Regions from separate parts of the Rhodococcus sp. 4CII genome, predicted to be linked through region 2. Evidence: riboswitches for the same ligand, from Rfam matches in the RefSeq annotation. Region 2 holds a riboswitch; the other holds the start of a gene.

Region 1 (14,857 bases), 1.3 Mb from region 2:
CCGCCTTTGGTCTACGCTGCGTAGTAATTGGGCCTTCCCATCGGGTGTGCCCTAGTGGAATTTGCGGCGATCAGGAAGGCGTGAACGTGGCGCAAGGTCGGATCCTTCGGCGGGCAGGGTTGGCAGTATCTTTGGGCATTGCTGCCTTGCTGCTGTCGGGTTGTTCAATCGACAACGAGGTGCTTCGTTTCGGGTGGCCTTCGGGCGTAACCCCGCAGGCGCACCGCATGCGTGAACTGTGGACCTGGTCGGTCATCGCCGCCCTCGTCATGGGCGTGCTGGTGTGGGGACTCACCTTCTGGGCGGTGATCTTCCACCGCAAGAAGAAGGACTCACCCGAGTTCCCGCGACAGACGGCATACAACGTGCCGCTCGAGCTGGCGTACACGGCAGTTCCGTTCGTCATCATCGCCGTGCTGTTCTACTTCACGGTGATCGTGCAGAACCACGTCCTCGAGAAGGAGGACAACCCCAACGTAGTGGTGGATGTCACTGCGTACCAGTGGAACTGGAAGTTCGGTTACCGCTCGATCGATCTCGGCGAGGGCGGCGGCATGTACGACGGCGTCGACCAGGAGGCTCAGGCCGCGGTCGCGTCCGCACCGGCGTCCGAGGGGGAGCACGCTCTGCCCGGTCCGATCCACGGCAAGACCCCCCAGGACCTGTCGTACCTGCATTACGACAAGATCGAGACCGTCGGTTCGAGCAACGAGATCCCGATCCTCGTCCTGCCGACCGGCAAGCGGATCCAGTTCGAACTGGCCTCGGCCGACGTCATCCACGCGTTCTGGGTTCCGGAGTTCCTGTTCAAGCGCGACGTGAACCCGAACCCCAAGGAGAACCACTCCGACAACGTCTTCCAGATCAGTGAGATCGAGAAGGAAGGTGCCTTCGTCGGACGCTGCGCCGAGATGTGCGGCACGTTCCACGCGATGATGAACTTCGAGGTTCGCGCCGTGAGCCCGGACAAGTTCGCGCAGTACATCGAGTTGCGCAAGCCGGCGAGCGAGGGCGGCCGGGATCTGACGACGGCGGAAGCTCTGCAGGCCATCGGCGAGTCCCCCGTCGCGACGTCGACGTCTCCCTTCACCACCGATCGCGGCTACAAGCAGGCGAGCGGTGTCGAAGGTAACTGAACCTGCTGCTGATACCTCACTGACCAAGGACAAGTGCTGATATGAAGATCGAAGCCAAGCTCTTCGAGATCCTGACGGTATTCTTCATTCTCGTCGCGATCGTCTACGGCGTCTTCACCGCCGTTTCACGGACCGGTATCGAGTGGGCAGGTCTGACCGGCATCTGCCTGTCGGCGGGGCTGACGCTGATCATCGGAACGTACTTCCGGTTCGTCGCCCGTCGTCTCGACACCCGCCCCGAGGACTACGAGGACGCGGAGATTGCGGACGGCGCCGGCGACCTGGGATTCTTCAGCCCGGGCAGCTACTGGCCGATCCTGCTCGCCGCAGCCGCTGCGTTCGTGGCCGTGTCGATGGCCTTCTTCCAGCCGTGGATGCTCGTGGTCGCCGTCATCGCCGTCCTCGCGGCCGCTGCCGGCCTCGTCTTCGAGTACTACGTCGGGCCCGAGAAGCACTAGTTCCGCACAGTCTGACGGCGGAGGCGCCGAATCCCGTTGGGGTTCGGCGCCTCCGCTTTTGCCGTCAGCGCTCGAGATTCGGCACCGCCGCGGCGAGGAGTTCGGCGGCCTGTTCGGACGCGAGTCGCACCGCATCGGGAAACACCTGCAACCCGTGCGAGACCAGGGCGCCCTCGTGGAGGAGCATGACGGTGCGCGCGAGTGTCTCCGGATCGCGCACCGACGCGTCGCGGCACACGTCGGTGAACAGGTCGAGCATCCACCGCTTCTGGCCGATGATGATCGCGTACGCCGGATGTGACGGGTCGCTGATCTCCGCGTGCGCGTTGACCATGCTGCATCCCTTCGCACTGTTCTCCACCGCCCATTCCCTGGACGCGTCGAAGATCGCCGTCAGCCGCCGTCCGGGTGAGTCGCCGGCGGTGTCGAGGTGGTCTGCGAGAAACGCCCGCCACCGCGCGTCCCGGTCGGCGAGGTACTCGACCACTATCTGTTCCTTCGAACCGAAACGGTCGTAGAGCGTCTTCTTCGTGACGCCGGCCTCGGCGGCGATGAGATCGACGCCGACCGCGTGAATTCCGCGCTCGTAGAACAGCCTGCCCGCCGCGGCCAGCGCTCGTCTCGCGCCCGGCGTCAGCGTGACGCGTTTCGGTGACTGCACAGAATCCATGACAAAAGTATACGGATCAGTGTACTTTCGGGCTGTATACCGATCTGTTTACTTGGGTGGTGGTCAGTTGTGAACGCGTTACTCGCCGTGATGTTCGTCCTGTGCTGGAGTTCCGGTTTCATCGGGGCCAAACTCGGCGCCGGGGACGCAGATCCGCTCACGGTGCTCACCTGGCGGTTCCTCCCGCTGACCGTCGCTCTCGCCGTGGGCGCGGCGCTGTTCGGACGCGCCCGGTGGCGGGGAGTCGGATTCCAGGCGCTCCGCCGTGGAGTGTTAGTGGGCGCGCTGTCGCAGACCGGGTATCTGCTGACCGTCTACCAGGCGATCGGACTCGGCGTCTCGACCGGCACCACAGCACTGATCGACGGCACCCAGCCCCTGGTCGTCGCCGTGCTCGCAGGCCCACTGCTCGGTCAGAACGTCGCGGCCAGGCAGCGGTGGGGGCTGCTGCTCGGACTGACGGGCGTCGTGATCGTCACCGCAGGCGACGCCACCGCGGCATCCGGCGTGGCGTGGTGGGCATACCTCGTGCCGTTCGCCGGAATGCTGTCACTGGTGGCCGCGACGTTCGTGGAGGGCCGTTCGCCGGACGACACCGACCCGACCGTGGCCCTCACGGTGCACTGCGCTACGAGCGCCGTGCTGTTCACCGCCCTCGCCGCGTACTCAGAGAGGCTGTCGCCGCCCGCGACGGCGCCGTTCTGGTGGTCGGTGGCGTGGCTGATCGTCCTGTCCACGGTCGGCGGCTACGGCTTGTACTGGCTCGTGATGCGCCGGAGCGGAATCACGCGGGTCAATTCTCTGATGTTCCCGATGGCGCCGGTGACGGCGATCTGGGGGGCGGTGATGTTCGGCGAGCCGCTCGGGATCCTCACTGCGGTCGGTCTCCTCCTCGGCCTCGCGGCCATCGTGCTCGTGTTCCGTGCACAGCCGCGGGGGAGGGGAGCGCGCACGGTTCGGAGAGACGAACAGAGCCCCGAACCGGAAATGGTTCGGGGCTCTGCTCGGTTGCGGAGGTGAGGCTAGTGCGCCTCGCCGTTGCCGGACGATCCGTTGCCGGAGGCCGACGATCCGTTGCCGTGGGCGCGGTCCTGGTACTCCCGCAGCATCGTGAGCTGCTGGTGCTCGCCGTGGTGCAGGGCGTGCTCGAGGGCCAGGCTCTCCTCGACCGGGTCGGCCGTGACGAGGCTGCCGGAGCCGGGCTTGCCTGCCGAGCCGAGCTTGTTCATCTTCTTCGGGACGGTCGCACCCTGGTACTCGAGCGGGATCGGGTGACCGTGGTCGTCGACCGGGCCGAGCGGCTGATGGATCTCGATGTACTGACCGTTCGGCATCCGCTTGATGATGCCGGTCTCGATGCCGTGCTCGAGGACCTCACGGTCGCTGCGCTGGAGACCCAGGCAGAACCGGTAGGCCACGAAGAACGCGATCGGCGGCAGGAGCACCATGCCGATACGGCCGATCCACGTCATCGCGTTCAGGGAGATGCTGAGGTGGTACGCGATGATGTCGTTGATGCAGGAGATCGTAAGGACGGCGTAGAACGAGAGGGCCATCGCACCGATCGCGGTCCGCACCGGAACGTCCCGAGGACGCTGCAGCAGGTTGTGGTGAGCATCGTCCTTGGTCAGACGCTTCTCGATCCACGGGTAGGCGATCAGGACGGTGAACACGAGACCCATGATCAGTGCAACAGCGAACACCGACGGAATGGTGTAGCGGTTGAACAGGTACACATCCCAGGCCGGCCACAGACGCGCCAGGCCGTCCGTCCACATCATGTAGATATCGGGCTGAGAACCTGCCGACACCTGCGCGGGGTTGTAGGGGCCGATGGTCCAGACCGGGTTGATCTGCAGGACGCCACCCATCACGGCGAGAACACCGAAGGTGATGGCGAAGAACGCACCCGACTTGACGGCGAAGACCGGGAGGATTCGCACGCCCACCACGTTGCTCTCGGTGCGGCCGGGGCCGGGGAACTGCGTGTGCTTCTGGTACCAGACGAGCGCGAGGTGACCGGCGATCAGGGCGAGGATGATGCCCGGGAACAGCAGGACGTGCGCAACGTACAGGCGGGGGATGATCAGGTCGCCGGGGAAGTCGCCACCGAAGATCAACCAGTGCATCCAGGTGCCTGCGATCGGGATGCTCAGGGTGATGCCGGAGAACGCGGCGCGCAGGCCGGTGCCGGACAGCAGGTCGTCGGGGATGGTGTAGCCGAAGAATCCCTCGAACATCGCGAGGATCAGCAGCAGGCAGCCGATGACCCAGTTGGCTTCACGCGGACGCCGGAAGGCGCCGGTGAAGAAGATGCGCAGCAGGTGCACGACGATCGACGCCGCGAACATCAGCGCAGCCCAGTGGTGGATCTGACGGACGAACAAGCCGCCACGGACCTCGAACGAGATGTTCAGGGTGGTCTCGTACGCGCGGGACATCGTGACGCCGCGCAGGGGCTCGTACGCGCCGTTGTAGACGACGTGCGCCATCGACGGATCGAAGAACAGGGTCAGGTAGACACCGGAGATCAGCAGGATGACGAAGCTGTACAGCGCGATCTCGCCGAGCAGGAACGACCAGTGAGTGGGGAAGACCTTGTTGATCTGCCGCCGCATTCCCGCTGCGAGGTGGTAGCGCGAGTCCATCGCCTCTGCCTGGCCTGCGGCCATCGCGCTCAGTTTGGACGGTGTGTTGTCGGTCACGGTCGACGCTCCCAAAATGCCGGGCCGAGAGCTTCGATGTAGTCACCCGTTGTGACTAGGAAACCCTCTTCGTTCACTGTAATAGGCAACTGCGGAAGTGCACGAGCGGCCGGACCGAAAATCGGCTTTCCGTAGGTCAGCGCGTCGAACTGCGACTGGTGGCACGGGCAGAGGATTCGGTTGGTCTGCTGTTCGTACAGGGACGTGGGGCAGCCGAGGTGGGTGCAGATCTTCGAGAAGGCGAAGTAGTCGCCGTAGTTGAAGCTCTCCTGGCCCTGACGCTTGGTGACCCGCGCTGCGTCCTCCGTGCGGAGACGGATGAGCATGGTCGCGTTACGGATGCCGCGCAGCGCCTCGAGCAGCGCCTCGTGGTCGCCACGATCGGACTCACGGAAGGGGAACACGGTCTCCATGGCGCCGGCGTCCAGATCTTCCGGGCGAACGAGGACGACGTCCTCGGGGCGACCGGTGTCGCGGCGCAGGTAGATGGTCTCGCCCTCGTAGCGGGGAGTCCATCCGGACACCCACAGCGGGGAGTCGTCGCGCTTGGCCCACGGGTTCTTGATCAGGCCGCCGAGGGGCATGACGGCCATGATGCCGAGCGCGCCACCACCGAAGAGGAGGGTGCGGGTGAGGAGCTTGCGGCGTCCGAGCGTCGACGTGTCGAACGAGTCGCCGAGTTCCGCGACGATGGTCTTGCGATCGACCTCGGACGATCCACCGTCGTGGCGGTCCTGGATGGACACCTCTTCGGGGATGAACTTCTTGGTGAACTGCACCGCGCCGACACCGAGGCCGAGGATGGCCAGACCCATGGTGAGGCCGATCAGCGGCGTGTACAGGCTGTAGGCCGAGTAGTGCTCTTCACCGGAGCCGGCGTACTCCCAGGGCCAGAACAGGTAGATCGCGATGAACGCGAGCGCGGAGACCCCCGACAGGGCGAACCAGAACGCGACCGACCGCTCGGCGCGCTTCTCGGCCTTCGTCCCCGGAACCGCCCAGCGGTTGCGGCGGAACGCGACGTCGACGTGGTCGAGGTTGGTTCCGAGCTCGACCAGTTCGTCGCGGCTCAGGTTCTCGAGTTCTGCGTCCGTGTACTTCCTTGGCGTAGCGCCGCCCGGCTGGCCAGCGTCGCTCATGACCTTGCTCCGATCCACAGTGCTGCACCGACGACAGCGATGATTCCGATGACCCACATGGCCAACCCTTCGGAGGCGGGACCGATGCCGCCGAGTCCGTAGCCACCGGGCTGCTTCGTCTCGCCCGACGACTTGATGTAGGCGATGATGTCTTTCTTCTCCTCGAGGGTCAGCTGACGGTCCGAGAACTTGGGCATGTTCTGCGGGCCGGTGACCATCGCGGTGTAGATCTGCTGCTCGTTCGCCGGGTCGAGGACCGGGGCGTACTTACCGGACGACAGCGCGCCGCCGCGACCGGTGAAGTTGTGGCAGGACGCGCAGTTGAGTCGGAACAGTTCGCTACCGCGGCCGATGTCGCCGCCGCGCAGCGACGACTGGGCGACCTGACCGTTCTCGTCGCGGATCACCGTGGGGCCGCCGCCGTTGGCCTGGACGTAGGCGCCGATGGCGTCCGTCTGCTCGGCGTCGAACTTGACCGGCTTGCGCTCGACCTGGGCCTCGTTACGCGATGCCGGCATGCGTCCCGACGACACCTGGAAGTACACAGCGGCCTCGCCGACACCGATCAGGCTGGGGCCGCGGTCCTGCACACCCTGCAGGTTCGCGCCGTGGCAGGTGATGCACGACGTGTCGTACAACTGCTTGCCTTCGCGGATCAGCGCCGCCTGATCATCGGTGGCGGTGGCCACCTGCGGGGTTGGCGTCAACGCGGACGCGAGGAAACCGGCGCTGACCAGTCCCATCATCAGGACCAGGGCGCCCGTGACGCGCCTGCGGAGCTTCCGCTGACGGCGTGCCTTTGCGGACGCTGTGGTATCGGATGCGGGAGGGGGGGATGAACTCATCTGTATCCCTTTGGTATGTCGGGACGGACTGGACGTCAGGGGGCTGCCTGGGGCGTTCAGCTGATCAACGGATGAAATAGATCGTGGCAAACAGGCCGATCCACACGATGTCGACGAAGTGCCAGTAGTACGAGACGACGATGGCGGCGGTGGCCTGGGCGGGCGTGAACTTGCTGACCTTGGTGCGGGCGATCAGGAAGATGAACGCGATGAGGCCGCCGATCACGTGCATGCCGTGGAAGCCGGTGGTCATGTAGAACACCGAGCCGTACACGCTGCTCGAGATGCTCGTGCCTTCTTCGACCAGGTGGATGTACTCATACCCCTGCCCGAGGACGAAGAAGGTGCCCATCGCCAAGGTCAGGAGGTACCACCGGCGGAGGCCGAAGACGTCGCCGCGCTCGGCCGCGAACACACCCATCTGGCAGGTGAACGACGAGGCGATCAGCACCAGCGTCACCGGTACGGCGAGGAACAGATTCAGCTCGGTCGGCTCCGGCGGCCAGTTCCCGTTCGCCTGTGCTCGCGCCACGAAGTACATGGCGAAGAGCCCTGCGAAGAACATGAGCTCACTTGACAACCACACGATGGTGCCAACGCTGACCATGTTTGGTCGGTTCAGCGAGTGCACGCGTTGGGTGATTGCTGATCCTGAAGTCCCTACTGCGCTCGTCACAGACAGAAGTATGACGCTTCGTCGTAAGAGACGACTACCCGGGTCCACCCTCGGCCCGTCCAGGCGCCGCGCTTGTCCGATTCTCCCTGCTGACGGCCCTGGTGGCGGGCCGTGACAGGGTGGAGTCATGCGCTCTCGTGACAACAGTACGGGGTGGCTGCGACGGCTGTTCGGCAGTCGGCAACCGGCCCCTCTCGATCAGGATCGCCCCGACCTCGTGGTCGTCGCCTCGAGCTTCGACGACGTGGAGGCGTGCTCGGCCGCGCTCGACCGCGCCGCCGCCGAGGAACCGCGGTGGGAGGCGGAGGCGGAAGCGGTGCTGCGGCACCATCTGCGGCTGCCCGCGCCCGCGGTGGCCGACGCCGTGTCGATCGCCGCCCAGGACGGCTATCGGCCACAGAATCCGGACGGGGCCGCCTCCCCCTCGGGGGACGGTGCGCCGGTGACCTTGGTGCTGCAGCGCGTCCAGGTTCTCGACGCGCTGCACTGTTCCCAGGAACGGTCGAGAATGGCCGGGCTGGCGCAGCGGCTCGGCGGCTCGGTGGACGGCTGGGATGCGATGCAACCGGCGCGCGAGTCCGATCCGTCCGGTGACTAGGCTGCCAGGGATCGGATCCGCCACTAGTACAAGGGGACACGATGATGCAGAGCCCAACTGCTCCGGGGACGAACGACGGTGTGCTGCCGGCACGGACGTGGCCGTCGGTCCTCGGCGCGCTCACCGACGGACGTGACCTCGCAGTGGACGACGCTAAATGGGCGATGGACGAGATCATGTCCGACAACGCCACGTCCGCGCAGATCGCCGCGTTCGGCGTCGCCCTGAAGATGAAGGGTGAGACGCCGGACGAATTGCGCGGCCTCGCGGACTCGATGCTCGGGCACGCACGGAAGGTCCCCGTCGACGACGACGTCGTCGACATCGTCGGCACCGGTGGTGACCGATCCAACACCGTGAACATCTCCACGATGGCGTCACTGGTGGTCGCGGCGTCCGGTATTCGCGTCGTCAAGCACGGAAACCGGGCCGCGTCGTCCAAGAGTGGCGGTGCGGACGTGCTCGAGGCGCTCGGGGTGAAGATCAACCTCGGTCCCGACGAGGTGGCCCAATGCGTCCGGGAGGTCGGCATCGGCTTCTGCTTCGCGCCGGTGTTCCATCCCGCCCTGCGGTTCGCGGGCGCGCCGCGCAAGGAGATCGGCATCCCGACCGTCTTCAACGTGCTCGGACCGCTCACCAACCCGGCCCGCCCGCGGGCCGGCCTCATCGGCTGCGCGTTTCCGGGTCTGATCTCGGTGGTGGCCGGTGTGCTCGCGCAGCGCGGCAACTCGGCGCTGGTGGTGCGCGGCGACGACGGCCTCGACGAGTTGACCACGTCGACCACGTCGACCGTGCACGTCGTCGCGGACGGGACGGTGACCATTCGTCAACTCGACCCCCGCGACATCGGGATCGCGCGGGTGCCGCTCGACGCACTCCGGGGCGGCGACGCCGACGTGAACGCGGCTGTGGCGCAGCGACTCCTCGCCGGTGAGACCGGGCCGGTCCGCGACGCGGTGCTGCTCAATGCGGCGGCGGCGATCACGGCGTTCCGCGGGCTCGGCAGCCGCACGCTCGAAGACGGCCTGTCGGACGGACTCTCGACGGCGGCGCAGTCCATCGACACCGGAGCGGCCGCGACGCTGCTCGCGCGGTGGGCCGAACTCACGTCGGGCCTGGCCACCAGCAGATAGCAGGCGGACCTATTCGCCGATCGAGAAGCCCGCTTCCACATCGGCGCTGGAGTAGGACTGGAAGGCGATGTGCGTCGCCGTCCGCGAGACGCCGTCCACCTTGTTGATTCCCTCGGTGACGACCTCCGCGATCTTCGCGTGGTCGCGTACCCGCACGATCGCGATCAGGTCGACGTCGCCCGCGCAGGAATAGACCTTGTCGACGCCCTCGATGTCGGCGACGGCCTGGGCGGTCTCCGGAATGCGGTGGGCTTCGGCGTGGATCAGGACGATGGCGTTGATCATGATCGCCAGCCTAGGCGGTGATCGACGGAATGCGGCGCGGGAGGTCGGGTCTCGTCGCCCTGTGTCGATGAGCTGCCTGCCCGTGCGAGCGCACACCACGCGGACCACGATCCGGCGCCCCACGCGGGTTCGCACCACCCGGACGAGGCACTGACGATCCGGGTGTCGTCCTGCTCGAGCCAGCGTGCGAGCAGGCCGGCCTCCTCGGGGGACGCGCCCCGGAGGGGAGTCGCGTCGGGAACCACGGTTTCGGCGGTCAGGACCAGCGCATCGACCACCGGCATCGGATGGATCCCGCGCCGAGCACAGCCCGCGGACGCGAGGCGGCCGGAACGGATCACCGCGAACTCCCAGCCGCCGGTCGGGGCCGGGCGCGCCGCCACGAGCTGATCGAGGGCGGTAAGGGCCGCCAGACGCTGCATTCTCCGCAGTGCGAGGACGACCTCCGCGGTGCGGTCGCGCAGTCGCGCGGCATTCTCGAACAGCTCGGCAGCGGCGAGTTCCTCCACCCGTGCGCGCATGCCCTGCAATGGCGCGTCGCCGTCACCGCGCAGGAACTGGCGGAAGAGTTCCGGTCCGGGGCGGTACGCATCCTCCGTGTCGCGGGCATGGACGGACGCGGGACAGCGTCCCAGCTCGCGGGGTGGGCACTGCGGGCCGTGCTCCCTGCCCTTCGGTATGCGACTCGTACAGGTCCGGAGAATGCAGTACTCGGCGAGGACGTCGGCGACGTCGACGGCGGTCGAGCGGGACCGGAACGGACCGAGCGAGTCGGCGGTCGGGGTCCGCACCACCGACAATCGGGGGAAGGCCTCGGCGGTGAGCGTGATCCACCAGCCGCGTTTCGGGTACTTGGACCTCCGGTTGTACGGCGGAGTGTGGGCGGCCAGAAGCCGCAGTTCGCGCACGCCCGCCTCGAGCGGGTGCGCGCATTCGACGTGGTCGATTCGGGTGGTCAGCGCCACCATCTCCTTCATCCGTCCGCGTGTCTCGGAACCGGTGAAGTAGTTGCGCACCCGCCGGCGCAGGTCGGTCGCGGTGCCGACGTAGAGGACCTCGTCGGACGGTCCACGGAACAGATAGACGCCGGGAGCATGCGGAAGGTGGCTGGCCAGCGTCCGCTTCGCCCGCTGGTGCGAGGAGACGTCGGGGAGGTAGTCGACCAGCTCGGTGAGACTGTGCACGCCTTGATTGCCGACGCGGTCGATGAGGGCGTGCAGGACGTCGACGGTGGCGCGGGCGTCGTCGAGGGCCCGGTGCGTCGGAGTGGTCCCGACATCGAACAGCCGGGCCAGCGACGACAGCTTGACCGACGGCGCCTCGTCGCGGGTGAGGACCCGCCGGGCCAGTTTGACGGTGCACAGCACCGTGAACTTGGGCCAGGGAGTGTCGGTGGCCGACGCGGCGGCCTTGAGGAATCCGGTGTCGAAGGGAGCGTTGTGGGCGACGAGCACGGCTCCGCGCGCGAATTCGAGGAACGCGGGCAGCACCCGCTCGATCCGCGGGGCGTCGATCACCATGGCGGTGGTGATGCCCGTGATCTCCACGATGTGCGGCGGGATGGACCGGCCCGGGTCGACGAGCGTGGCCATCTCGCCGATCACCTCGCCGCCGCGGATCTTGACGGCGCCGATCTCGGTGATGGCGTCCTCGCCCGGCCGGGCGCCGGTGGTCTCGAGGTCGACCACCACGAACGTGGTGTCCCGCAGCGGGGTGTCGAGCTCGTCGAATCTCAGCTGTTCGGGTACACCGGGGGCACTCACGGCTCAGAGCGTATGGACGGGCACCGACAGAACCGCCCGGACCGCCCGGACCACGATGAGAGACGAGGATCACACCTCGCGTCCCGGGCCTCGATCGGGGGCCGCGCGACGAGTGGCGATGCGGCCCCGGGGAGTGCCGTGCCGGTCGCGCGGCGACGGCAGGCCGCGGTCGGGACCGCCGCACCGGGCAATCTCGACGGACCCCGGTTGAACAGCGGGAATGCGGAGCGGGTAGGTCGTCGGGCAGTCGTGCGCCGCCGCGAAATCCCCACTCCCGCTACCGAAAAGAGTTCGGAAACATACCGCCTGTTATCTGGCTGTTATCGAATGCGGGTATCGCGCGCCCGCAAACCCCGAATCGACCCAAACGGACACTTTCCGCGTGTTCCGGTCGACATCGGGGTATTCCATTTCGTAACCTTCCTGAGACCTAGCGGAGTCTCGCCGCCCCACACCGGGGCAGCATCGCTAGTCACCGCCTAATCGGCCACTCGCGAGAGCGGTCGTACCGGGAACCCAAGTTTCCACTGGGGTGAATCCCGCCGGGACGTCCTCACGGACCGGTGGGTAGGGCTGATCTTCCCAGCCCGAACCCGTCAGCTAACTCGGTCGGCGGATGACCGGAAGAAACGGAGTACCCCTTTCGTGGCGTCACAAGTTTCCAGGCGGAATGTGCGACGGGCAGTCGTCGCCGGCGCGCTCGCAGTCGGAGCGCTCACCGCTACCGCGGCCCCCGCGGCCGCAGACCCCGTCACCATCCCCGGTGTCGGAACGTTCGAGATCCCCGGTGTCGCAATCCCGCAGATCCCGGGCATCCCGAACCTGCCGACGCCGCCGGCGCCGGCCAGCACCGCAGGTGAGAAGGCTGTTCAGGCCGCTCAGACCAAGCTCGGCTCGCCGTACGTCTACGGCGCCGCAGGTCCCAACTCGTTCGACTGCTCCGGCCTGGTGCAGTGGGCGTTCAAGCAGGCCGGACTGAACCTGCCGCGCACCAGCTACGCGCAGGCGGCCGCCGGTACTCCCGTGTCGCAGTCCGATCTCCGTCCCGGCGACGTGATCTCCTTCTACGGCGGTTCGCACTCGGGCATCTACGCCGGCAACGGCAACGTGATCCACGCATCGACCGAGGGTCAGCCCGTCAAGTTGGCGCCCATCGCCTCGATGCCGTTCGACGGCGCACGCCGCTACTGATCCACCCGCGAAGCGATCCATCCACCGAGTCGAGGGCGGGGATGCAGGGGTAACTTCGTAGGATCCCGTACGACCACCGAGGGTGGGTTCGAATTCCGATTCGAACCCACCCTCGATGTCGTTGCGCCCCAGGTAGACACCCGTTGTCGACCATCCGGTGGTCCTCGCCACGCGAACCGTGACATGGGTGGACACAAACGTATGCCATTCCGTAACCTATCCGAGACCTTGCGAAGTCTTGTCGCGCCATCCGGGCGGCATCGCGGGTCACCACCACCTCGGCATTCCGCACACTTTCGATTTGAAATACGGACGCCCGGGTCGTCTGGTGGAGATCGACGATCGGAGAACTGCATTTCCGTGGCCTCACACAAGATGAAGCGCTCCCTGGGCAGCGTGCTCACAGCCGGGATGCTGTCGGTGGCACTCGTGTCGCTACCGTCGATTCAGGCGGGTGCAGACCCGGTCACTCCCAACCCCACGGACGCACTGACGAAACTTGGCGATCTGTCCCGGCAGTCCGAGCAGACGTCCGAGGCACTACACAATGCGCAGATCGATCTCGAGGCCAAGCAGGGGGCGCAGCGCGACGCCGACGCGAAGCTCGCCGCGGACCAGGGCGTCCTCGACGCGGCAAACGCGCGTGTCGCCGTGTTCCAGCCGGTGGTGAACAAACTCGCCACCGCCAATTACCAGGGCGCCCGGACCAATCGCCTGTTCGCCGTGATGGTGAGCGATTCACCGCAGCAACTCCTGGACCAGATGTCCGCACTCGACGTCATCTCGAACGACACCCGCAACCAGGTTGCACAGTTCCAGTCGGCCACAGCGGACGCCACCGAGGCGGCCTCGGCGTCGAAGCAGTCCGCGGATGCCGCGCGGTCCGCGACGGAACAGGCCAAGGCGGTCAGCGACGATCTGCAACGCAAACAGAGCGACCTGCAGGCGCAGATCGCCGACGTGATCAAGGCGTTCGGAGACCTCAGCGGCGCGGAGCGCGACCAACTGGTGGGAACCCCGTTCCCGCCCGGCTTCGATCCGAACACGATCCTCGCGCATCTCACGCCCGGCTCGGGCACCAGTGCGCTGCAGGCGGCCATGACCCGGATCGGCGACCCGTACGTGTGGGGCGCCACCGGTCCCGACGAATTCGACTGCTCCGGACTCGTCGTGTGGGCGTACAAGCAGATCGGCAAGACGCTGCCGAGGTCGAGTCAGGCGCAGGCCGGCGGCGGTACCCCGGTGTCCCGTGACGACCTCCAGCCCGGCGACGTCGTCCTCTTCTACAACGACGCATCGCACGTCGGTCTGTACGCCGGAAACGGCAACATACTGCACGCCTCGACCTTCGGCGTTCCGGTGAGGATCGAATCGATGGCGAAGTTCCCGTTCTACGGCGCGCGCCGCTACTGACGGCGACCGTCCGAGAGCGGCGCGGCGGGGTGCTCATACACTCACCGGCGTGCCCGCAGCAGACCCGTCTTCCGCAACGGATCCGACCCCACGCCGCCAGGCGCGCCCGTGGGAGCGGGCCGCGCTGGCCGGACTCGGCCTCGCCGTAATCGTCGTCCTCGCGCTGACCGGGTTCTCGCACACCGACCGCGGCGCCGCCGGGACCCTGGCCGCCGCACCGGCCGACGCGGCGTCGCGGGGTGCGGCGGTGCAGGCGCTCCTCGACACCTGGGCGTCGGCGGTACGCACGAACGACGCGGCCGCACTGCCGGGTCTGATGGACAATGCCGCGGCACCGGGCTTCCTGGCGGCGGAGACGCGGCGCGCCGCAAATGTCGCCGGGGTGGAATTCTCGGACTGGGGTTACGAGTTCGCCGAGGGTTCCGAGACGGAGGGTTCCGAGACGGCGGTTCCCCCCAGCCTCGTGGACGCGCTCGGCGCCGACGAGGTGTGGGCGCCTGCCGTGCAGCTCCGCTACGCGATCGCGGGCGCGGGCGAGAGTCCCACCCGCAAACCGGTGGCGCTCGTCGTCGCGCGGCGCGGCGACCGCTGGACACTCGTCAGTGACAACGCCACGGTGGACGGCGAGCGCCGGACCTGGCGCGGACCGTGGGATTTCGGGCCCGTCGTGTCGCGTCGCGTCGACACCGGCGACGGGAAGACGTCGGTGGTGCTCGGACATCCGGAGAACGCCACGATGGTCGATCGGCTGGCCGACGAACTCCCGGCCGCCGTCGTCAACGCCACTCAGCTGTGGGGCTCGGGGTGGGCGGGCCGCGCGCTCGTCTGGGTCGCCGGATCCCAGG
Region 2 (14,857 bases):
CTCGGGGTCGGCCAGTCGGTCCAGCAGCAGCTGGGCGAGTTCGGGTGAGTCGACCGTCGCCGGCGCCAGTGCCGCCGCGAACGCGGAGGATTCCGGGTGGTCGACCGGGTCGAGCAGTCCGGCGAAGGTCTCGTCCTCGGGGTCGCGGAGCAGGCCCAGCACCTGACCGTCGATCTCGGCGTTGTGGCGCAGCCACCAAGCGGTGTACCCGGCGCGGTCGGCGAGCAGCGCACGAGTCGACGGGTCCAGCGCGAGCATGGTCAGCGCCTCCGGCCAGCGTTCCTCGTCGACGAGGTCCAGGTCACGCACGGCCCCGATCTCCTCGGGGTCGTCGTCGAGCGTGTCCCACCAGAGGTCTTCGTCGTCGAGGTCCTGATCGGGGCCGGTGGGAAGTTCCGCGCGCAGCACGGTGAAGCCCCAGCCCACGCCCACCGCCCGGAGGGCGTCCTCTCCCACCCGCTCGGCGAACGACGCGTCCACGCTCGCGAACGGCGAGTCGTCCACGAGGATGCCGGCGAGAGGCGCACCGGGCAACAGCAATTCGTCCGCGCCACGCAACTCCCCTTCGATGTCCGGGAGCGGCAGCTGCCCGAGCCAGGACGGCAGGGTGCCGGGGTCGGCACGCCCGGCGAGTGCGAGCACCGCGGTCGACAGTTCCTCGGCCGCCGCGACGTCGTCGGGGTCGAGGTCCTCGATCTCGGCGCGCAGCGCCGGATCGGACAGGAGGTCGACGGCCGTGGCGGTCTTCGCGCCGAGCCTCGACAACAGGGGATGCGTCGCGTCCGGGTGGACGAGCCTCGTCCAGTCGACCCCCAGGACACCGTCGATGTCGTGGCCCAGCAACACCGTTCGCGGACCGGTGACCGTGCGCCCGTCGGACAGCGGAACCGGGATCGACGCCAACTCCTCGGCGGCGAGGGCGTCCACGGCCAGGGGCTCGAGCGCTGCGTACAGGCGCCGCCACCAGGACGGGTCACGGTCGGTGCCGCTGAGAAGTTCGGTGAGGCGGGCGAGACCGAGGCGGTGTGCGTCGACCGCCGCCAGCGCAGGCGCCCAGCGCGGACCGGACAGATCGGGGACGACGAGGCCGTCGACGATGTCCGCGAGGAGTTCGGCGAGTTCGTCGGTCAGGCCGGGGACCACCGACGCCCGATTGGGCGCCCTGTCCTTGTCGTCGACGGTCGGCAGCCAGGGCTGCTCCCGGAGTTCGGCGACGAGATGGTCGCGCAACGCGGAGTCCACCTCGCTGCGGGCGAAGGCGGGGACGGGGACCAGCGACAGTCGCTGGTCGGGCGGCAGTGTGGCCACGAAGTCGGCGTAGCCGGACGCCGGCTCGGCGATCGACGCGCCGGGCAGGATGCGCCTGCGGTCGGGCTGCATCGCGACGTCCGCGACCAGGATCGCGGGGATCGACAGTTCCTCGTCCGACCGCGTCGGGGCCCGCAGCACGTCCTCGCTCACCGGGGCGACGACGCCGTCGCGGACCGGAACGAGCCAGCGGGCGCGGCCGGACTCGTACTGCCACCATCGGTCGTCGCCGATCGCGACCTCGGTCGCCCCCGAATCGAGCGGCCGCTCGCGACGGCGGAACTGCTTGTCGCCCACGGTGATCGAGACGAGCGCCGGCAGTTCGAGCAACAGGTCGGGGGCCTCGCGGCCCATGTAGGCCAGCAGCGATTCGGCGTCGATGTCCTCGCGCAGCGTCAGCACGACTTCCGACGCCGCACCGGCGGCCGGGCGGGTCTCGGTGGGCCACGCGAGCCGGAGGACCGGCACACCTCCGCCGGGGTCGGCGCCGTCGAGATCCTGCAGCGCAGCCCTGGTGCGCTCGGCGGAGAACAGCACCGAACCGGACGTCGACCGCAGCTCGATCTCGTCGGCCACCGACAGCACCGCCGTGAACCCGACGCCGTAGCGGCCGACGGTCGTGCCGGACTTGTTCGACGCCCGCAACGCGACCAGCGCCTGGACCCCCGGCTCGTCCAGCGGCGTACCCGTGTTGGCCACGCGCAGAACACGTCCGTCGAGATGCACGGACAGCTCGCCGGGCACCTCGGCGCGGGCGGCGGCGTCGGCGGCGTTCTGTGCCAGTTCGGTGAGGAGCCGGTCGCGGTAGCCGGCGCGGGCCAGGTCCGATTCGGCCGCGGCATCCTCGCGCAGGCGCGTCGGCGACGTACGCCACGCGAGGAGAGTCGATTCCCTCAGCGCGGCGGTGCCGAACGGATCGGCTAGCTGGTCGATGCGGATTCCTCGGCCGCAGCGGCCTCGACAGCAGCATCGGCCGGAGGCACTGCCGGGGTTTCACTCTCGCCCCGAGCCTTCTCGACCATCTCGACGGCACCGTCGTCGTACGCGTCGAACTGCGGCGAACCCGCACCCGACGGCAACAGCGTGTCGGAGTGGGCCCCGCACCCGTAGGTGGCGTCGACCACGTGCCCGTCGGCGGCCATCTCGTTGCCGCACACACCGAACGACGCGTGCAGCGAGCCGGCGAGCGGCAGGTAGAAGCCGCACAACCCGCACGTCGACGGCGCGGCCTTGGCCATCTCGGAGTCGGGGCCGTAATCGCCGTCGTGCCAGCGCTGGGCCGCATCCACGCGACCTTCGAGACTCATCACCTGCTTGCGCCCCAGCCCGAGTTCGAGGGCGACCTCGTCGATCTCGGGGTCACCGGTCGCCACGTAACCGGGGACGAGGCGGGGGTCACCGGCAGGCGGGGCCAGCAGGTCGCCCGCGGACAGGTCGCCGGGGCGAATGCGCTGATCCCACGGAATCCAGTCGGGGGCGACCAGCGCGTCGGGTCCCGGCAGGAGGGCGAGTTCGCTGACGGTGGCATGGTCCGATTCGGGATCGGCGGCCACCACCACCGCCCACTGCCAGCCGCGATAACCCGGAAGGTCCGCAACGAAACGGTGAGTCGCGGCGCACGCGTCCTCGGACGTGACGCCCAGATAGTCGCCGACTCCCCCTTCCTGCAGTTCGACCAGTGCAGTTCGGGCGAGCTCGACGGCGTCGGTCAGTACGGGACGCGCCACTGCGCGCTCGTCGGAAGAAGCAACACTCACACCACCAGTTTGCCGCACCACCGCAAGTGCTTGCCCACCTGGGCTGTCATGCTGGTCCGATGACCGGCCGGAGACGCCTTCTCCCAGCCCTGCTCGCGGTGTCCTGGATGGTCGCCGGCTGCTCCTCGCAGAGTCCGGCGGCGGCCGGCGCGGACCTTCACGTGGAGATACTCCGGACCCTCGACCACGACCCGAATGCGTTCACCCAGGGACTCGAAATCGACGGCACCGAGCTGCTCGAGAGCACCGGCAGGTCAGGCGAGTCCTGGGTGCAGGCCACCGACGTCACCGGCGGCGGCGTCCGCGCCCGGGCGGAACTGCCGCCGCCCCTGTTCGGGGAGGGCATCACGGTGAGCGGCGACACCGTCTGGCAGCTGACGTGGCGTGACGGCGTGGCCGTCGCCCGGGATCGCGCGACCCTCACCGAACAGCGGCGAGTTCCGTTCGACGGCGAGGGCTGGGGAATCTGCGCGTTGCCCGGCGCCCTCGTCACGAGCGACGGCTCCCCTACGCTCACGTTCCGCGACCCGGTGACGTTCGAACCCCGCCGCACCGTGCAGGCGGTCCGGGACGGAAACCCGGTGGCCCGCCTCAACGAACTCGAGTGCGCGGACGACGGCGCGATCTACGCGAACGTCTGGACCACCGACACCCTCGTCCGCATCGATCCCGCGGACGGCCGCGTCACCGCCGAGATCGACGCCTCGGCGCTTCGCGATGCGCTCTCGCCCGGCCCGCGGGCGGTCGACGTCCTCAACGGGATCGCCCAGATCCCGGGGACCGACCGCTTCCTCGTCACCGGAAAGTACTGGCCGCGCATGTTCGAAGTGCGGTTCGTTCGTTGACAGGCCGGTGTGACCAGCATTGGCCGGGGTTGCTGTGGTCGCATGTCTCCCGACTAGGACAGAATTAGGGAGTGACCGGACCGCGCGAACCCCACGAGCCTGACGGCGGTCGGGCTCCCGACGAGAATTCCGGGCCCCCCGTCCATCCGGGCTACGACAAATATCCGCCCGCGGCCCGCTCGGGGGGTAGGCGCACGCCGCTCCCTCCCCTCCACCCCGTCGGGGGCGGGCAGCGTCCCCGCTCCGACGAGGAGCGGCCGGACGCCCCCAAGGCGCCGCCGATGCCCCGCAAGCTCACCGTCACCCGGGTGGCGGCGATGCGCAGCCGGGAACTCACCAACAAGGGCATCGCGACGTTCCACCGCGCAGCCAAGGCGGACGGTGCCGACAAGTCGGGGCTCACCGCGCTCACCTACGCCGTGATGGCCAACAACGCGACCGACGCCGCCATCGCCGTCGCCCTGGCGAACACCCTGTTCTTCTCGGCGGCGACGGGCGAGGACAAGACGAAGGTCGCGCTGTACCTGCTGATCACCATCGCCCCGTTCGCCGTCATCGCACCGCTGATCGGTCCGATGCTCGACCGCCTCCAGCACGGCCGTCGCGTCGCGCTGGCCACGTCGTTCGGCCTCCGGACCATCCTGGCGATCGTCCTCGTCTTCAACTTCGACAGCTGGGTGCTGTATCCGGCCGCGCTCGGGATGATGGTGCTCAGCAAATCGTTCTCGGTGCTCAAGAGTGCGGTCACGCCACGGGTGCTGCCACCGGAGATCGACCTCGTGCGCGTCAACTCCCGCCTCACCGTGTTCGGACTGCTCGGCGGAACCATCGGTGCCGGCGCCCTCGCGGGCGGTCTCGCCATGGCCACCGGATCCGTCGGAGCGCTGTGGCTGGCGGCCGTCATCACCGCCCTCGGCGCCTACCTCAGCATGCGGATCCCGTCGTGGGTCGAGGTCACCGAGGGCGAGGTCCCCGCAACGCTCACCTACCACGGCGACGAGCACCCAACCGAGGTCATCGGCCGCACCCGGGTGCTGCAGCCCGAAGCGCCTGCCACCCCGAAGACCGGTAAACGACGGCAGCCGCTGGGTCGCGCGGTCATCACCGGATTGTGGGGCAACAGCACCATCCGCGTGCTCACCGGATTCCTCACGCTGTACATCGCGTTCGTCGCGAAGTCGAAGACCGACCACGAGCCGCTGGTGCAAGCCGCGATGCTCGGACTGGTCGGCGCCGCCGCCGGCATCGGCAACTTCGCAGGCAACGCCGCCGGAGCCCGGATCAAACTCGGCCGTCCCGCCCTCATCGTGCTGCGCTGCACGGGTGCCGTGTGGATCATCGCCGTCCTCGCCGCCATCACCGACAATCTCCTCACCGCCGCCCTGGCCACTCTCGTCGCGTCCGCCGCCAGCGCCCTGGCCAAGGTGTCGCTGGACGCGTCGCTGCAGCACGACCTCCCCGAGGAGTCCATCGCGTCCGGTTTCGGCAGATCCGAGACGGTTCTGCAGCTGAGCTGGGTCGTGGGCGGCGCGCTGGGCGTGCTGCTGCCCACCGAATACTGGATCGGGTTCTCCGTGGTCTCCGCCGTCATGACCATCGGGCTCGCCCAGACCGTGCTCACGTACCGCGGCAGCACCCTTCTGCCCGGACTCGGCGGAAAACGCCCCGACCTGGCCGAACAAGAAGTGACCGAGCACCACTCGACCCACCGGGTCGACCGATCGACAGGAAATGTGACGTAAGTGAGAATGCAGGCGCGAACCAAGAAGATCCTGGCAGTGATCGTGGTGGGCCTGATGGTGGTCCTGGTGGCCTTCGTCGGCGTCCTGTACGCGCTCGTCCGCAACTCCTCGCCCCGCCTGCCCGAGATCACCGCCTTCGCGCACAACCGGACCCAGCAGGTGCCCCCGCTGGCGTACTGCAACCTGTACCTCGAGGACTGCACCACCGGCGAGATCGCCGAACTCGACGTGCCCCCCGGCTCCCCCCTGCAGCTGTCGTTGCCGCAGGAGATCGTCGACGCACCGTGGCGCATGGTCGTCGTCTATCAGGACGCGTCGGGCCAGGTCGTCGTGCAGCAGCAGGCTCACCGCGCCGGTGAGACCCGCGCCGTGACGGTGCCGTCGTCGGAGGATCTGCAGCTGGCCGGCATCGAGATCCAGCTGCCGTCCGCGGTCGTCGACGAGCAAGGGCTCACGCAGGCGCGGGCCGCCTGGTCGATCAAGACCGCCTGAGCCGACAGCAGCCCACACGAAAGGGCCCCCGCAGCAGTTTCAGTGCGCGGGGGCCCTCGTCGTCGGAAGTCGGATCAGCTGTCGAGTTCGCGCGCGACCGCGCGGACCACCTCGGAGATGCGCTGAGCCGTCTTGCGGTCCGGGTACTTGCCCTTGCGCAGGTCGGGTTGGACCTTCGCCTCGAGCAGCGTGATCATGTCCTCGACCATGCCGTGGAGTTCGTCCGGCGTGTGCTTCTTGGCCGACGGCTCCTTGCGCCCACCGTTCTGGCGCAGCGACGGCGCCGGGTCGAGCACCTTCAGGCTCAGAGCCTGTGGTCCGCGTCGACCGGCGGCCATGCCGAACTCGACGCGCTGACCGGCCTTGAGGCCCTCGACGCCCTCAGGAAGAGCGGACGAACGCACATAGACGTCCTCCCCCTCCTCCTGCGACAGAAAGCCGAAGCCCTTTTCGACGTCGTACCATTTCACCTTGCCGGTCGGCACCGCGTTCACCCGCTCATCACTTGGAGTGCAGTTGGTTGCACTTGGTATGCAAAACAGCGCGCCCCACCTCTGGTGCGGGACGCGCAGTGCCTACAGTCTACCTTGCAGCGACCCCCTCCAGCATCCGGGTTTCCAGGCACTATCGTTGCTGGTGTGGCCCACGAATCGACTCCTTCGAGCACTCCTCACACACCCCGGGGGCGCGACGGACTCCTCCGCGTCGCACTCGCCCTCTTCGCGATCGGTTTCGTCGCGATCGTGGCGATCTTCCTGACCCCGGTGCTTTCCGATTCCCGACCCGGCCTCGTTCTCTATCTCATCGCCCTGGCGTGCCCGATCGGATTCCTCCTCGGAATCGGTGCGGCACTGCGGCAGGGCAGACGCTCCCGCTGACCCACCCGACCACCGACCGATGGGACGATCATGAGAATTCTGCTCAACATCATCTGGCTGATCTTCGGCGGTCTGTGGCTGGCGCTGGGGTACTTCGTCGCCGGAATCCTCTGCTGCATCCTGATCATCACGATCCCGTTCGGCATCGCGTCGTTCCGGGTGGGCGTGTACGCGCTGTGGCCGTTCGGGAAGACGGTGGTCGACAAGCCGACGGCCGGTGTCGCCTCGCTGATCGGCAACGTGATCTGGTTCATCATCGCAGGTCTGTGGCTCGCGATCGGCCACGTCGTGACCGCGATCGCCATGGCGATCACGATCATCGGGATCCCGCTCGCGGTCGCGAATCTCAAAATGATTCCCATCTCGCTCATGCCCCTCGGTAAGGACATCGTCGACGCTCCATAACGCTGTGAGCTTCCTCACATAACGGCCGGGTAACAGAAGGGCAACAGCTCGGGGATACGCGTGTCTGGCCCCCGCTAGCTGGGAAGAGTCCCTGCGCGTCGAATGCGGGCTCGCAACAGGCGAAGACACACCGCGTTATCAAATGGTGACACTGCGGCCTCAGACCGTTACCGTCGTCACCGGCCGAGGAAACATCGGTCACATCCGGCCCGCCGCGCCAAGCCTCGTCCCGCGGGTACCGGAGTCCCGACGAAGCATTCCAGGGACGAGGACGGGGGACCCAAAAGTCCTCCAGGGAACGCAAGTTCCCGGAAGGACACCGGTCCGAACGTGCCTCGCGCACTCGGATCTTGGGGTGAAGCCAGACCCTCTCCAGCCAGGAGAGGCGAGGCCGGGCGACCTCTCAGCCCGAACCCGACAGCTGACCTCGCAGGCGCGTGTGGAGAGGATCTCGACAACTATGAGCGGACGCCATCGCAAGCCCACCAACACCGGCCGCACCGTCGCCAAGGTCGCCGTCACCGGCGCCATCATGGGCGTCGCCGGAGCAGCCTTCTCGGGCACCGCGAACGCGGCACCCGACTCCGACTGGGACCGCCTCGCGCAGTGCGAGTCCGGCGGAAACTGGGGCATCAACACCGGAAACGGCTTCCAGGGTGGACTTCAGTTCTCCCCGAGCACCTGGAACGCACACGGTGGAACCCAGTACGCGGCCACCGCCAACCAGGCCACGCGTGAACAGCAGATCGTCGTCGCCGAGAAGGTCCTCGACTCCCAGGGCTGGGGCGCATGGCCCTCCTGCTCCTCGAGCCTCGGCCTGAGCAGCGCCCCCACCCAGCGCACCGCCCCCGCCGTCGTGCCCGAGACCCCCGCGGCACCGGCACTCCCCGACCTCACGGGCGGCGTCCCCAGCACCAACGGCACCCCGCAGTACGCCGGTGTCGTCGACAGCGCGATCGAGGCCGCCAAGGCCCAGGGCATCGCGATCGACCCCCAGATCCTGCAGCTCATCGACGCCAACAAGGGACTGCTCCCGCACTGATCCCCGCAGCTCACAGAAGAGGGGCCCTGCACCGATCCGGTGCAGGGCCCCTCTTCTGTCGCTGGTTCAGCGGTTGATCACCGTGTGCGGATGCGCGTACGGCAACGACTCCGCAGGCAGCGGAAACTCGGTGTCCTCGCCGAACGGGGAGAGACCGCCCGCGCGGGTCGACGACAGTTCGGTCACGGCGTGATCTCCATCGGCGGTTTCGGGCCACCCTGGATCCACGTACTGCTTCTTCGAATTGTTAGCCACGGTGCCATTTTGACAGGACCGTTCGGCGACGTACAGCCCAGGTCTCTAATCTGATAGTCGATGACCGACACCGACGACACCACCGCGAGCACCAACGGCACCGCAGCCTCCCCCCGTGGCGCCGCGACCCTCGCGGACTGGCTGGCCGCACGCAGCGACGCCGAACTGACGGATCTGCTGCGCAGGCGCCCCGATCTGGCGGTCCCGCCGCCGGCCACGATCGTCGTTCTCGCGGGCCGCGCCGAACAGCGGGCGTCGGTTGCCCGTGCAGCCGACAACCTCACGTCCCTGGACTTCGGCATCCTCGAACTCCTGGCCCTCGAACGCGCCGACGAGGTCGCGGTTTCCCGGGCCACCCTGCAGGACGCGGTGGGGTCGCGTGCGACGAAGAAGGCGGTCGACGCCACCCTCGACGGACTACGGTCCGTGGCGCTGGTCTGGGGCGGCAAGACGTCGCTGCGGATCGTCCCCGCCGTCACCGCCACCATTCCGTGGCGCGTCGGGCGTGGCGCCGAACCCGTCGAGACCCTCGACGAGTCCGCGATCGTCGCCGCACTGGCCGGGCTGCCGACCGTCGAGCGGGACATCCTCGAGACGCTGTCGAAGTCCAGTTCCATCGGCCGGACCCGGGATGCCGCGCCGGGAACGTCACCCGACCGTCCCGTCCAGCGACTCCTCGCCGCCGGCCTGCTGCGCTGGATCGACGACGAGACCGTCGAATTGCCGTACCAGGTGCGGCAGGCCCTGCGCGGAGAGGCCGTCTTCGACCCCACGTCGCTGTCCCCACCGGCCGTGACGGCACGCAAACACAAGCCCGCCGACATCAACGCCGCCGCGGCGGGCGAGGCGCTCGAATTGGTGCGCCACTGCGAGGACGTAGTCAAGGCCCTCGGCGAGGTCCCGGCCCCCGCGCTGCGGGCGGGCGGCCTCGGCGTCCGGGAACTGCGGCGGATAGCCAAGATGTCCGGCATCGACGAGAACCGGCTGAGCCTGCTCGTCGAATTGCTGTCGGCCGCGGGACTGATCGCGAGCGGCACCCCGGACCCTGTGCCGCCGACGGACAGTGGCGAGAACTACTGGGCGCCGACCACCGCGGTCGACAATTGGCTGACCGCCTCGGTCGCCCGGCGGTGGCACGTGCTGGCGACGGCGTGGCTGGAATTGCCGCGGATGGCGTGGTTCATCGGCATGCGTGATGCCAACGACAAGCCGGTTGCCGCTCTGTCCGAGGAGGTCCGTGCGCCGTCCGCGCCGCGTGACCGGCAGGCGATTCTCGGACTCCTGGCGGAACTGGGCACCGGACACTCGGCCGACCCCGCGGAGGTCAGCCGCCTCCTGGCCTGGCGACGCCCCCGCTGGGGCGCCCGGCTCCGGGTTCATGCGGTCGAGCGGACCCTCGACGAGGCGGCGACGCTCGGGCTCGTCGCCCGCGGCGCCCTCAGCTCCCCCGGCCGGGCTCTGCTCCACGGCGGTGACGCCGAGGCCGAGATGCACGCGTCGCTGCCCGAACCCGTCGACCACGTCCTAGTCCAGGCCGACCTCACCGTCGTCGCCCCCGGACCCCTCACCCCCGAACTGCTCGAGCAAATCGCTCTCGTCGCGGACATCGAATCCGCCGGCGCGGCATCGATGTACCGGATCAGCGAGGACAGCATCCGGCGCGCCCTCGACGTCGGCATGACGGCGGCCGAACTGCACAGCCTGTTCGCCACCCGGTCGCGCACACCCGTCCCGCAGTCGCTGTCTTATCTGATCGACGATGTCGCGCGACGGCACGGGCGGCTCCGCGCCGGGGTCGCCGCGTCGTTCGTCCGCTGCGAGGATCCGACGCTGCTGGCGGAGGTCCTGGCGTCGCCGGTGGCCGCCTCGCTGGCTTTGCGTGCCCTGGCGCCGACGGTCGCGGTGTCGCAGGCGCCGCTGCGGGAAGTGCTGAACGAATTGCGGACCGCCGGTTTCGCGCCCGCGGGTGAGGATTCGTCCGGCGCCCTCGTCGACCTGCGTCCCCGCGGCGCACGCGTCGTGACCCGGCGCAAGCCCCCGGCCCGTACCCCCGCCGTCGCCACGGACGCCCAACTCGACGCGGTCGTCCGGACCCTCCGGGCCGGCGATCTGGCGGCGTCGGCCCGCGGTTCCGGCAGCATCCGGTCCGACGGGTCGCGGGCCAGCAGCGCCGCGACCATCGCACTGCTCAACGCCGCGGCGCGGGAACGCACGAGTGTGACCATCGGCTACGTCGACGCGCAGGGTGTGGCGTCGCACCGCATCGTCGATCCCGTCAGCGTCGGCGGCGGCCAGCTCGATGCGTTCGACCCGGCGAGCGGTGCGGTCCGGCGGTTCACCCTCCACCGCATCACGTCCGTCGCCCGCGTCGACTGAGCATCTGAGTACTTGTCAACGGCGCGCGGTTAACAAGTACTCACGGCTCAGATAACGATTCCGCGCAAACGCCCAGGAATTTCGGGGCGAGCAATACCGTGTTGCTGGTATGTACCTGGCCGGGGACGACTTACCAGGAGGCAGAACATGGGTGTCAAAGCAACGAAGCGGTCACACGGCTGGTTGCGAGGCGTTGTCCGGCTGATGGTCGCCGTGGTGCTTCTGCCGCTGGCGTTCGTCCTCGTCGGCGGCGGAACGGCGTCCGCGGACCCCTACAGCCGCCTGCGCGAGCACTGGGTCGACGCACCCGGTGGGGTCGGGCAGATCAAGGTGCGGATGTGGCTCGCGAACAACGGCAGCAACAAGGCGCTCTATCTGCTCGACGGCCTCCGCGCGACCGACGACGTCAGCGGGTGGGAACACGAGACCAACGCCGCGTGGCTGTCCGATCACGGGATCACCGTCGTCGAGCCGGTCGGCGGGCAGTCCAGCTTCTACACGGACTGGTACGCGCCCAGCAACACCAACGGCCAGCCGTACACCTACAAGTGGGAGTCGTTCCTCACCCAGAACCTGCCGGACTTCCTGGCGAACAATTACGGCATCAGCCGCACCAGCAACGCCATCGCCGGACTGTCGATGGGCGGCAACGCGGCCCTGATCCTCGCCGCCTACCACCGCGACCAGTTCACGTTCGCCGGGTCGATGTCCGGGTACCTGAACCTGTCGGCTCCGGGCATGCGCGAGGCGATCCGGTTGGCGATGCTCGACGCCGGCGGCTACAACGCCGACTGCATGTGGGGACCGCCGTGGGATCCCGCCTGGCTGCGGAACGACCCGTTCGTCGCGGCCCCGCTCATGCGCGGACTGCCGATGTGGGTCTCCGCGGGCAGTGGCCTCCCCGGCCCGCACGATCAGCCGCAGAACGCCGTCGACGTGTTCAACACCGGCACCGGCATGGGGCTCGAAGCCATCGCGCTGGCCCAGAACCGCGCCTTTCAGGTGCGGCTCGACACCCTCGGAATCCCAGCGCACTACGACTTTCCGGCGACGGGAACCCACAGCTGGGGCTACTGGCAGGACCAGCTGTGGGCCATGCTCCCGATGATGAAGGCGTCGATCGGCGCCTGACATGGCCTCCGGCCCCGTGAGTACTTGTCAACGTCCCGCGGTTATCGAGTACTCACGGGCGCCGGAGGCGCATAGGCGTCCCAGAGTTCCCGATAGACGCCGCCTCGGTCGAGTAGTTCGTCGTGCGTTCCGATTTCCGCGACTCGACCTGCGTCGAGGACCACCACCCGGTCGGCCCGCGCCGCCGTGCTCAACCGGTGCGCCACGACGACGGTGGTGCGCCGCCGGGACAGGTTTTCCGTTGCGAGCCGGACGCGGTCTTCCGTCGCCAGGTCGAGTGAGGCGGTCGCCTCGTCGAGCAGCAGGATGTCGGGGTCCACCAGTTCGGCCCGGGCGAGGGCCAGGAGTTGGCGTTGTCCGGCGGACAGGTTGCGCCCGTGCTCCCCGATCGGCTGCAGGTACCCGAGGGCCAGTCCCGACACCATCTCGTGGGCCCCGACCGCTCGGCTGGCGGCCTCCACCTCGGCGTCGGTCGCGTGGAGACGCCCGTAGGCGACGGCGTCGCGGACGGTGGCACCGAACAGGTGCGGCTCCTGCGGAACCACGCCGAGTCGCTGCCGGAACGATGCGAGGTCGAGCGACCGCGTGTCGATGCCGTCCACCCGTACCGCCCCCTCGGTGGGGTCGTAGAAGCGGGCGAGCAGCTTGAGCACCGTCGACTTGCCCGCGCCGGTCTGCCCGACGAGGGCGACCGTCTCGCCCGGTTCGATGCGAAGCGTCACCCCTCGCAACGCCTCCCCCTTCCCCGACTCGTACCCGAAGTGGACGTCGTCGAATGCGATGCCGCCCTGGATGCGGTCGAGGACGACGGGTTCACCGGCCTGCGGTGTGGTGGTCGGCGTCCTCATCAGTCCACGCAGTCGCCCCAGTCCGATGACTGCCTGTTGATAGCCGTCGAAGACCTGCGAAAGCTGTTGCACGGGAGCGAAGAACAGTTCGACGTAGAGCACGAAGGCTATCAGCGTGCCGACAGTGAGGCTCCCGGCGTGGATCCGCGCCGTACCGACCGCGAGCACCAGTCCGGTCGCCACCACCGACAGGAACTCGACGAACGGAAAGTACAGCGCCATGTACCGCTGGGCCCGTAGCCGCGACTCCCGGAAATCCCAGGCCCGCCGGGAGAACTGGGCAGCGTTGTCATCCTCCCGCCGAAATGCCTGCGTGACGCGGATGTTCGTCACGTTCTCCTGCAGATAGGCGTTGACGATCCCGACGCGATCACGGGCTTCCGCGTAGGCGGGCACCGACTTTCGGCGGAACACGACGGTGGCCGCGACGAGGACGGGCACCACGAGACCCAGCACGAGCGCGAGTTCCGCATCGATCACCAGGAGTGCCACGAGAACCCCGCAGATCGTGAGCCCACTCACCACCGCGGTGGCCAGACCCGTCTGCAGGAAGTTGGACAGGCTGTCGACATCGGTGGTCATGCGGGTCATGATCCGGCCGGCCAGTTCTCGCTCGTAGTACTGCAGACCGAGCCGCTGCAGCTGCGCGAACGTCTTCACGCGCAACGTATACAGGAGTCGTTCGCCTGTCCGCCCGGTCACCCGGGCCTGCGCGACGTTGACCGCCCAGTCGAGCAGAACCACCAGAATGGTCGCGGCCGCCGCGAGCAGCAGCAGGTCCCGGGCGCCCTGCAGCACTCCCCGATCCACCCCGGTACGGACGAGGACCGGCACCGCGATCTGCGCGACGGCGTCCAGCCCGACGAGCGCCAATCCCGCGACCAGCGGCAGGAGGAGTGGCCGGAGCAGCGAGCCGAGCCCGAACGCCGGGTCCGCCGCCCGCGCCTCGTCCGCCGCGACGTCCGGGTCTCCGGTGAGCGGGGGCAGGTCGTCGAGCCGGGCCATTACCTCGGGGCTGGGCGGCGCCGAAGACAGGATTCCGCCGCCCGCGCCTCCACGGGACGGTCCACTGGCACCGGCCACCGCGGTCGCGAAGGCCGCAACGGCCCGGGCGTCGAGCACCCCGGACTCCTCGTCGCCACCCGTCCGACGCCACAGTTCGGCGGTGACGCCGTCGACGTCCGGCAGTTCCGGCGACGTGTCCGGACCGGCGGCGTCGTCGGCACTCGACAGCAGCGCACGAAACAGCGGGCACCGTTCGTCGAGTTCGGCGCTCGTCCCCACGTCGACGATGCGGCCGTGAGCCAGGACGGCGATCCGGTCGGCCAACGCCAGCGTCGACCGCCGATGCGCAATGATCAGGGTGGTGCGCTCGCCGGTCGCGGCGCGCAGTTCGTGGTGGACGGCGGCCTCGACCCGAGCGTCGACCGCCGAGGTCGCGTCGTCGAGTACCAGGATCCGCGGATCGGTCACCAACGCCCGGGCGAGGGCGATCCGCTGCCGCTGCCCACCGGACAACGTCACCCCCTGCTCCCCCACGACGGTGTCGAGCCCGTCCGGCAACGCGTCGACGAATTCCTCCGCCTGCACCACGCGGAGCGCCTCACGCACCAGCGTCTCGTCGACATCCGGCCGGCCGTACGAGACGTTCGCGCGGATGGTTTCGGACATCAGGTAGCTGTCTTCGAATACGACACCGAGCGCGGACCGCAGCGATTCGAGCGACAGCCGGCGGGTGTCGATCCCCCCGACGGTGACCGCACCCGCGTCGGCGTCGT

The links. Region 2 has a riboswitch for cyclic di-AMP ahead of H0B43_RS24815 (transglycosylase family protein). Riboswitches for the same ligand answer to the same signal wherever they lie in the genome.
Region 1: linked by a shared signal. The riboswitch ahead of H0B43_RS30925 (NlpC/P60 family protein) and the one ahead of H0B43_RS24815 (transglycosylase family protein) in region 2 are both predicted to bind cyclic di-AMP.

The regions. Positions count from the first base shown of each region.
Region 1 covers NZ_JACCFE010000002.1:6,485,240-6,500,096, forward strand. The annotation lists gene H0B43_RS30865 (cytochrome c oxidase subunit II) at 81-1,136, shown strand; gene H0B43_RS30870 (cytochrome c oxidase subunit 4) at 1,178-1,594, shown strand; gene H0B43_RS30875 (TetR/AcrR family transcriptional regulator) at 1,659-2,264, opposite strand; gene H0B43_RS30880 (DMT family transporter) at 2,334-3,284, shown strand; gene H0B43_RS30885 (cytochrome bc complex cytochrome b subunit) at 3,287-4,936, opposite strand; gene H0B43_RS30890 (ubiquinol-cytochrome c reductase iron-sulfur subunit) at 4,966-6,108, opposite strand; gene H0B43_RS30895 (cytochrome c) at 6,105-6,953, opposite strand; gene H0B43_RS30900 (heme-copper oxidase subunit III) at 7,018-7,629, opposite strand; gene H0B43_RS30905 (hypothetical protein) at 7,757-8,227, shown strand; gene trpD (anthranilate phosphoribosyltransferase) at 8,272-9,360, shown strand; gene H0B43_RS30915 (Lrp/AsnC family transcriptional regulator) at 9,370-9,645, opposite strand; gene H0B43_RS30920 (DEDD exonuclease domain-containing protein) at 9,642-11,408, opposite strand; cyclic di-AMP (ydaO/yuaA leader) riboswitch at 11,875-12,039, shown strand; gene H0B43_RS30925 (NlpC/P60 family protein) at 12,054-12,599, shown strand; gene H0B43_RS30930 (C40 family peptidase) at 12,960-14,012, shown strand; gene H0B43_RS30935 (peptidase MA family metallohydrolase) at 14,062-14,857, shown strand, end outside.
Region 2 covers NZ_JACCFE010000002.1:5,202,178-5,217,034, reverse strand. The annotation lists gene H0B43_RS24860 (ATP-binding protein) at 1-2,052, opposite strand, end outside; gene H0B43_RS24855 (hypothetical protein) at 2,029-2,232, shown strand; gene H0B43_RS24850 (DUF3027 domain-containing protein) at 2,229-3,086, opposite strand; gene H0B43_RS24845 (glutaminyl-peptide cyclotransferase) at 3,125-3,910, shown strand; gene H0B43_RS24840 (MFS transporter) at 3,982-5,652, shown strand; gene H0B43_RS24835 (DUF2771 domain-containing protein) at 5,659-6,144, shown strand; gene H0B43_RS24830 (cold-shock protein) at 6,219-6,629, opposite strand; gene H0B43_RS24825 (hypothetical protein) at 6,783-7,022, shown strand; gene H0B43_RS24820 (YccF domain-containing protein) at 7,053-7,427, shown strand; cyclic di-AMP (ydaO/yuaA leader) riboswitch at 7,665-7,879, shown strand; gene H0B43_RS24815 (transglycosylase family protein) at 7,888-8,469, shown strand; gene H0B43_RS24810 (hypothetical protein) at 8,536-8,724, opposite strand; gene H0B43_RS24805 (helicase-associated domain-containing protein) at 8,785-11,100, shown strand; gene H0B43_RS24800 (alpha/beta hydrolase family protein) at 11,248-12,231, shown strand; gene H0B43_RS24795 (ABC transporter ATP-binding protein) at 12,273-14,857, opposite strand, start outside.